One region of the Staphylococcus dromedarii genome, then DNA from elsewhere that is predicted to be linked to it. Evidence: riboswitches for the same ligand, from Rfam matches in the RefSeq annotation. Region 1 holds a riboswitch; the other holds the start of a gene.

Evidence for each region. A riboswitch is a leader RNA that binds a small molecule or an ion and turns the genes downstream of it on or off. The one in region 1 is predicted to bind lysine.
Region 2: linked by a shared signal. The riboswitch ahead of MUA88_RS05060 (amino acid permease) and the one ahead of MUA88_RS06400 (aspartate-semialdehyde dehydrogenase) in region 1 are both predicted to bind lysine.

The regions. Positions count from the first base shown of each region.
Region 1 covers NZ_CP094718.1:1,301,332-1,306,150, reverse strand. Annotated here, with positions in the region: gene MUA88_RS06410 (CvfB family protein) at 1-820, opposite strand, end outside; gene MUA88_RS06405 (ABC-F family ATP-binding cassette domain-containing protein) at 973-2,580, shown strand; lysine riboswitch at 2,797-2,974, shown strand; gene MUA88_RS06400 (aspartate-semialdehyde dehydrogenase) at 3,182-4,168, shown strand; gene dapA (4-hydroxy-tetrahydrodipicolinate synthase) at 4,174-4,819, shown strand, end outside.
Region 2 covers NZ_CP094718.1:1,038,332-1,043,150, reverse strand. Annotated here, with positions in the region: gene MUA88_RS05080 (NUDIX domain-containing protein) at 1-227, opposite strand, end outside; gene rplT (50S ribosomal protein L20) at 362-718, opposite strand; gene rpmI (50S ribosomal protein L35) at 800-1,000, opposite strand; gene infC (translation initiation factor IF-3) at 1,027-1,554, opposite strand; ribosomal protein L20 leader region at 1,579-1,714, opposite strand; gene MUA88_RS05060 (amino acid permease) at 1,756-3,264, opposite strand; lysine riboswitch at 3,382-3,555, opposite strand; gene thrS (threonine--tRNA ligase) at 3,615-4,819, opposite strand, start outside.

The sequences.
Region 1 (4,819 bases):
AATGACCAATCGCGCGTTTAAATGCGCCTTTACTCATATTGAACACTTCTTTAATCGCTTCTGGACTTGATTTATCCCAAAATGGCAATGTACCCTCATATTCAACGAGTAATTGGAAAATCGTTTCACCATCATCATCTAAGCGTTCATGCGCTAATGGTAAGAATGAACCGTTCAATTCCCCTTTATCATTAAAGCCGATAATACGTACCGACATTTCTTGTCCAAGGCGTGGTTCGTGTTGACGTTCTGATTCGTGAACAAAAATTTTATAACCTTCTTCTGTTAGTAAAAATGTACCCACACGTAGCAAACGATACGGACGTGCAGTCAACATTTCATTTTGTAACTTGTCATCATGAACGGGTGTGAACATTTGTTGCACGGTCGTTTCTGAAGCGAGACGTGCAAACATTTGACGTTCGCGGTCAATACGAAGGGTACACAGTACATGATCCCCCTTCTCTGGCCATAGCGATTTAATTTTAGGGAGGTCTTCCCATGGGATTAACACTTCACGTGGTAAGCCAACATCGACACGCGCGCCGTCACGATCTGTGCTTAATACACGTACAAAGTCATAACGCCCCACTGTAATATCAGGCATATTTTGAGTAGCGAATAAATCCCCAGAGCGGTTTGGATAGATAAAGAAGCTATAAGATTCCCCTATTTCTAATTCATCTGATTCTTGGACTTCTGATTGATTGAGCTTGATGACCTCTTTATTTGGGCCTTCAAGAATATATGTTGAATCTTCTAGTGCTTTCACTTCTAAAAACTCTATTGTCCCAACGATTTCATTTTCTTTAAAAGACATAACGTTCTCCTCTTATTTATAAGTTAGTTCTATTATAGCATGCGTATGTTTTATAAGCATCAAAGGATTGAATGTTATGCCACAACATATCGAAACCCTGTGTGTTATATGGTATAATGCATGCGGTAGATTATATATAAAGGAGACAGTCCATGTTACAAGTTACGGATGTTAGTTTACGATTTGGTGATCGTAAATTATTTGAAGACGTTAATATTAAATTCACACCAGGCAACTGTTACGGCTTAATCGGTGCAAACGGCGCTGGTAAGTCAACATTTTTAAAGATTTTATCAGGAGAATTGGATTCTCAAACAGGACATGTATCATTAGGAAAAGATGAACGTCTTGCTGTATTAAAGCAGGACCACTTTGCTTATGAAGATGTCCGTGTACTTGATGTTGTAATTAAAGGTCATGAACGCTTATATGAAGTGATGCAAGAAAAAGATGCCATTTATATGAAGCCGGACTTCAGTGATGAAGATGGGATTCGTGCTGCGGAACTTGAGGGAGAGTTTGCAGAGATGGATGGTTGGAATGCTGAATCAGATGCGGCGACTTTATTATCTGGTTTAGGTATCGATACAAGCTTACATGACAAACAAATGTCGGAATTAGAAAACAATCAAAAAGTGAAGGTTTTATTAGCACAAAGTTTATTTGGTTCTCCAGACGTTCTATTACTGGATGAGCCTACCAATGGTTTAGATATCCAAGCGATTAGCTGGTTAGAAGATTTCTTAATTAACTTTGATAATACAGTAATCGTTGTATCCCATGACCGTCATTTCTTAAACAATATATGTACGCATATTGCTGACTTAGACTTTGGTAAAATTAAAATCTATGTTGGTAACTATGATTTCTGGTATCAATCAAGTCAGCTTGCACAAAAAATGGCACAAGAACAAAATAAGAAAAAAGAAGATAAAATTAAAGAGTTACAAGAATTTATTGCACGTTTCTCTGCCAATGCTTCTAAGTCAAAACAAGCAACAAGTCGTAAAAAGCAATTAGAAAAAATTGAATTAGATGATATTCAACCATCATCACGCCGTTATCCATTCGTAAAATTCTCACCAGAACGTGAAATTGGTAATGACCTATTATTTGTTGAAGGCATTTCAAAAACTGTAGATGGTGAAAAAGTATTAGATAACATTTCATTTACGATGAATCCAAATGATAAAGCGGTATTGATGGGTAGCAGCGAGATTGCGAAAACAACATTGTTGAAAATTCTTGCGGGCGAATTAGAACCTGACGAAGGTACTGTTAAATGGGGTGTAACGACATCTCAAAGTTACTTCCCTAAAGATAACTCAGCCTTTTTTGAAGGTGTGGATATGAACCTTGTTGATTGGTTACGTCAATACGCACCAGAAGATGAACAAACAGAAACATTTTTACGTGGTTTCTTAGGTCGTATGCTCTTCAGCGGTGAAGAAGTTAAGAAAAAAGCAAGCGTATTATCAGGTGGAGAAAAAGTACGTTGTATGTTGAGTAAAATGATGTTATCAAGTGCTAACGTACTACTTTTAGATGAACCAACAAACCACTTAGACCTTGAAAGTATCACATCAGTCAATGAAGGTTTGAAAACATTTAAAGGATCTATTATCTTTACATCTCATGACTTCGAATTTATCAATACGATTGCGAATCGTGTCATCGACTTAGATGTCCCTACTGGATTATCTAAAGAAATACCATACGAAAGTTATTTAGAAGAAAAAGGTATTTTGAAATCTAAGTAAAATAAGATGTAAGTGTTGTTTAACTTTTTAAATACAATATAAGATAGAATGACTATAGAGATAGCATGGCATCGTGAAATATGATACAAAAATAAACGATGATCCCCATACTATCTCTATTCTTTAAAGAAAATTATCAGTTAATTTAAAAAATTATGCATTTGGTGTTTACAGAGAATCGTTGAGTATGTATAATATGAAACATATTAATTTAATAATTATTGATGAGGCGCATCAATCATGAGTAGATATAATGAATTTGTCTGCAAACAATTTATATCCAAAGGGTGAGATGCCGAAGTAAACAGACTTTGCAGAATCTGTTTATTGGATTCAAAGGTTAAGAGCTAAGAATCTGTCATTATTCTAAAAATAATGGAGTGCATCACTTGTATATAGAGTAAGCAAGTTCGCACACCGGACTTGCTTTTTTATATATCATTATGTGATCCTTCCCTAACGTGAGGAGGTCAATAATGATAGTAAGATTTAAGGTATTAAGAAAGTGAACGAGCTTGTAAAAGAAATCTTACGTTTATTTTCTGAATTATAAGAAATGCATGAATTAAATTTAATTATAGAAGAAGATGGAGTGAATGACATGGTAAAATTAGCAGTCGCAGGAGCAACAGGTTTAGTAGGTTCTAAAATTTTGGAAACAGTTGATCGTAAAGGCATTCAGTTTGATGAACTCGTATTATTTTCATCAAAACGATCAGCAGGAAAAGAAGTTGAGTTCCAAGGTAAAACGTATGTGGTACAAGAACTTACTGAAGAAGCGACGGATGGCAACTTCGATTATGTATTAATGAGTGCAGGTGGTGCAACAAGTGCACAGTTCGCCCCACTCTTTGAACAACACGGAGCGATTATCATTGATAACTCAAGTCAATGGCGTATGGCAGAAGATGTGGACTTAGTCGTTCCAGAAGTAAATAAACCGACATTTACTCGTGGTATTATCGCCAACCCAAACTGTTCAACAATTCAATCAGTGGTACCTTTAAAACCATTACAAGAAACATTTGGTTTGAAGCGTGTTGCCTATACAACATATCAAGCTGTATCAGGTTCTGGTATGCAAGGTAAAAAGGATTTAGAAGATGGTGCAAATGGTGCTGAACCAAAAGCCTACCCACATCCAATCTATAATAACGTTTTACCACATATTGATGTCTTTCTAGAAGATGGTTATACAAAAGAAGAACAAAAAATGATCGATGAAACGAAGAAAATTTTAAATGAACCAACATTGAATGTTACTGCAACATGTGTACGTGTACCTGTACAAGATAGCCACAGTGTGCATATCAATGTAACGCTAGATCAACCAGCAACAGTTGCAGAAATCCAAGCATTATTTGATAAAGACCCTCGTGTCGTACTTGTAGATAATCCAGCAAATAATGAATATCCACTTGCTATTCATTCAACAGGACGTGATGAAGTATTTGTTGGACGTATCCGTAAAGATGACTCATTAGAAAATACTTTCCATATTTGGGTCACTTCAGACAACTTATTGAAAGGTGCAGCATTAAACGCAGTACAAGTATTGGAACAAGTACTAGAATTGAAAGGAGAGTAAATATTATGACACATATTTTCGAAGGGACAGGTGTTGCATTAATTACCCCTTTTAACAATAACAGCGTAGATTTTAATGCGATTCGTAGACAAGTAAATTTTTTAATCGATAATGGGATTCAATCATTAATTGTAAATGGGACAACAGCAGAAAACCCAACATTAACTGAGGATGAAAAAGATCAAATTATCCAAACAGTCATTGATGAAAATAATGGACGTGTACCAGTGATTGTAGGAACAGGTACGAATAATACGCAGCGTTCTTTAGAGGCATCATTACGTGCAAAAGAATTAGGTGCGGATGCCATTATGTTAATTACCCCATACTATTTAAAAACAAGTCAACGTGGCTTGATTGCACACTTTGAAACAATTGCAAATGCAGTTGAATTACCTGTTGTTTTATATAATGTACCATCTAGAACAAATAGTACGATTGAACCGGAGACTTTGGAACATTTAAGTCAAAATCCATTTATCGTTGCTTTAAAAGATGCAACCAATGATTTTGATTATTTAGCAGATGTTCAATCACGTATTGATACAACAAAGTTTGCATTATATAGCGGGAATGACGATAATATTGTTAAGTATTTCAATGAAGGTGGTAACGGACTTATTTCAGTTGCTGCAAATGTAATTCCAGCCG
Region 2 (4,819 bases), 260 kb from region 1:
AAAATATCTTGATCTTCATTTTCTAAAATACAATATGAAATCAATTGTTTATATGAAGGATCTTCTTCCATATCACCACGGCGTTTCACTTCATATTGATCTAATGTATTGAAAATAGCTTTACTTTTTGCATCATCTTCTCTAATAAAGCCATTAAATGCATGACTTTCATTATCAAATAAGATATCTCTCGGGACTACTATAATTTGTTCATCGAATTTTGACATAATTAACTCCTTTAATAGCGATTGTCTTTATCGTATCAAACCTTTAAGACGCAAGCAAAAGTAATCTCATGTATTGCTTCCAAATAAAAAGAGCTGGTTGCTTATTAACTAAACAATCCAACTCTTTATCAAGATTATTTTAAAGCGTCTTTCGCTTTGTTTACTAATTCAGCAAATGCTTTTTCGTCAGCGATTGCGATTTCAGAAAGCATTTTACGGTTGATGTCAATACCAGCTAATTTTAAGCCGTTCATTAAACGTGAGTAGCTCATGTCATGTTGACGAGCAGCTGCGTTAATACGAGTGATCCATAATTTACGGAAGTCACGTTTTCTTTGACGACGGTCACGGAATGAATATTGACCTGATTTCATTACTTGTTGTTTTGCTACTTTATATAAAGTGCTTTTCGCACCGAAGTAACCTTTAGCTAATTTGATTGTCTTTTTACGACGCGCTCTTGTTACTGTTCCACCTTTTACACGTGGCATAATAAATTCCTCCTCATTATCTCTTTAACATGTAGTCTCTACATATTTAGATGTATATATTCGTTCGATTAGTTTTTTTGATTATTTAACGTATGTTAATAATTGTCTTACGCGTTTTGAGTCACTCTTAGACACAAGCGCTGCTTTACGTAATTTACGTTTTTGTTTTGTTGATTTGTTAGCGAATAAGTGAGATGTGTAAGCTCTAGAGCGTTTTAATTTCCCACTTCCAGTTCTTTTAACACGTTTCGCAGCTCCGCGGTGAGTTTTCATTTTAGGCATGATGATTTTCCTCCTATTGTCATTGTTTATTTTTCGTTAATTGGCGCCAACATAAGGAACATTTGGCGACCTTCCATTTTAGGCTTTTGCTCAACAGTTGCAATATCTTTACACTCGTCAGCAAAATTCTCTAAAACGCGTTGGCCGATTTCTTTATGTGTAATGGCACGCCCTCTGAAACGAATAGAAACTTTAACTTTGTCACCTTTTGTTAAGAACTTTCTACCGTTCTTAAGTTTTGTATTGAAGTCATGTTCTTCAATCGTTGGACTTAAGCGGATTTCTTTCACATTGATGACTTTTTGTTTCTTCTTCATTTCTTTTTCTTTTTTCTGCTGCTCGAACTTGTATTTACCGTAATCCATGATACGAGCAACTGGCGGTTTTGCATTAGGGGCAACAACAACGACATCTAAGTTAAGTCGTTCTGCCATTTCCAATGCTTCTTGCTTCGATTTGATACCGAGTTGGTCACCGTTCTGACCAATAACACGTAGCTCTCTAGCGCGAATCTTTTCGTTTACTTGCGTTTGATCCTTAGCTATGGTTGACACCTCCAAAAATTTTACGAATGGTCCAAGCACGAAAAAAAGCGAGGATATAAATCCCCGCTCCTAACGTTAACATGAACAAACTCACATGTTTATATCGTTAACCTGCCAACTGCTTGCTGCGTCGCTACAGGTGAGAAGCGGGTTGCTTCTACTTGGTCCGTTTCGTATTCAACAGATATAATCATACCAAGTTGTTATCTATTAGTCAACATATTTATGAAAGTTTTTTTCGTCCATTGAAACATCTTGGCTCAAGTTCACTTTGTCCAATGGAATTAATTTCGTTTTATATCTTAATTTGTGATATAGGAAAAAGAATAAGAATACTGGAATACCCATATATGTGATAAAGAAACGTTTTGGATCGAATCCGCCACCTTGGATAAAGTCAACGTCTTGTCCAATAATAACGATCACACAGAGTACGAGTGCAAGTAATGGACCGAATGGGAACCATTTTGCTTTGTATTTCAGTTTAGATACATCGTAGTTTTGTGCGTCAAATGCTTTACGGAAGCGATAATGACTAATCGCAATACCTAACCAAGCAATAAAGCCTGTCAAACCACTTGCGGCAACGATGTACTCATAAGCATTACCATTTACTTGTTCTACAATAAAGATCAGAATAACAACAAATGCAGTAGAAAGCATTGCTACCCATGGTGTACCATCTCTATTTGTTCTACTGAATGATTTCGCTGCTAAGCCATCACGACTCATTGAATAAAGCATACGTGTACTTGCATACATCCCAGAGTTACCTGCTGATAATACAGATGTTAAGATGACTGCATTCATGAACGAGGCAGCAAATGCCAGACCTGCATTTTTAAATACAAGTGTAAATGGTGATGTCGCGATATCTTCTCCACCACCCATTAATGCTGGGTGATTGTAAGGAATTAACATACCAATAATGAATATAGCGAATACGTAGAATAAAAGAATACGCCAGAATACTTGTTTGATTGCTTTTGGTACGGCGCGTTCAGGGTTTTCTGATTCTCCTGCTGTAATCCCTACAATCTCAGTTCCTTGGAATGAGAAGCCGGCGATTAAGAATACACCGAATACAGCAAGTAAACTACCACCGAAACCGTCACCTAAAATAGGTCCATCGCCTTGTGTGAATGTATCAAAGCCAACTGCTGTACCACCCATAATACCGAAGATGGTTAATAAACCTACGATAATAAAGACAATGACAGTTGCGACTTTGATAAATGCAAACCAATATTCACTTTCACCATATACTTGAACTGAGAGTAAATTCAATCCAAAAATAATTGCCATGAAAATCAAGCTCCATGCCCATGCTGGTAAAAATTGTAATGGCTCCCAATACTCGATAACGTGAGCGGCAATGGTCACGTCAGCCGCAACTGTGATAACCCAGTTAAACCAATAGTTCCAACCTAAAGCAAATCCAAGCGACGGATCAACAAAGCGTGTCGCATATGTACTAAATGACCCAGTTACAGGTAAGTAAGTTGCCATTTCCCCTAATGATGTCATTAAGAAAAATACCATTAAACCGATAATCGCATAACCGAGTAATGCACCGAGTGGCCCAGCATCATGTACCGCTCCTCCAGATGTCATAAAAAGTCCCGTTCCGATGGCCCCACCGATGGCAATCATCGAGATATGACGATCTTTCAAATGACGTTGTACGCCATTCTCTGTTTGTAATTTTTCGTTACTCATGTTTCCTTCCTTTCTTTCACCTAGAGGTCAATCCAAAAAAACAAATCAATGACTTTACTCCTAATAAAACGAAATAAAGGTTACATCAACGTTGATGTAACCTTTACTTTATCTTCACAAATAAGTAGCACATCACGTTTGTGACAGTCTAGCATCTTTCGACCACTAGCCCAACAAGTTATGTAGATGTTCATAACTCGCTTCGGCATTTTTACCTTTTACTTGTTCAACATACGTATCATCTCTACTTCTGACAAGTGACTCATTAAAAATGCAACCTCTAACTAAATTGGATATTTAATATTTTGAATTACATAATAGTATACAGTATCAATGGAAACTACGCAATGCTATCTTTGTTTTTTTAGACGAATTTCATCAACAAGACGCCATACGAAGTCTTCTGCTTCCATTGTTTCTTGATCTTTAGAACCATATTGACGTACATTGACTTCGTGATTTTCAACTTCTTTGTCACCGACAACAATTTGGTAAGGAATTTTTTTCATTTGTGCTTCACGAATTTTGTAACCCATTTTTTCGTTACGATCGTCAATGTTCACACGCACACCTTGTGATTTTAGTGTATCATGAATTTCACGCGCGTAATCATAATGTAAGTCAACGTTTACCGGAATAATTTCAACTTGCTGTGGCGCTAACCATGTTGGGAATGCCCCTTTTGTTTCTTCAGTTAAGAATGCAACAAAGCGTTCCATTGTAGAAACAACACCACGGTGGATAACAACTGGTTGATGGTGTTCACCATCTTGTCCGATATATGATAGTTCGAATTTTTTCGGTAATAAGAAGTCAAGTTGTGCTGTTGATAATGTTTCTTCTTTGCCCATCGCTGTTTTAACTTGCACGTCTAATTTAGGGCCGTAGAATGCCGCTTCTCCAATTGCCTCTTCATATTCTAAACCGAACTCGTCAACTGCTTCTTTTAACATTGACTCAGCTTCATTCCACATATCGTCGTCATCGAAATATTTCTCTTTATCTTCTGGGTCACGATAGCTTAAACGGAATTTATAATCTTTGAAGCCGAAATCTTCATACACATTAAGAATCATTTCGACAACGCGTTTGAATTCTTCTTTGATTTGGTCTGGACGTACGAAAATATGCGCATCGTTCAATGTCATACCACGAACACGTTGTAAGCCTGATACCGCACCACTTGCTTCATAACGGTGCATTGTACCTAACTCAGCGATTCGGATTGGTAATTCACGATATGAATGCGGTTTGTTCGCATAAACCATCATATGGTGAGGACAGTTCATTGGACGTAATACCATTGCTTCATCCGCATCTAATTGCATTGCTGGGAACATGTCATCTTTGTAGTGATCCCAGTGACCTGATGTTTTGTATAAATCAACATTCGCTAATACTGGTGTATACACATGGTCATAGCCTAATGCCACTTCTTTATCCACAATATAGCGTTCAATTTCACGACGGATTGTCGCACCATTTGGTAACCATAATGGTAAACCAGCACCCACTAATTGATTGTTTGTAAAGAGTTCCATATCTTTACCAATAC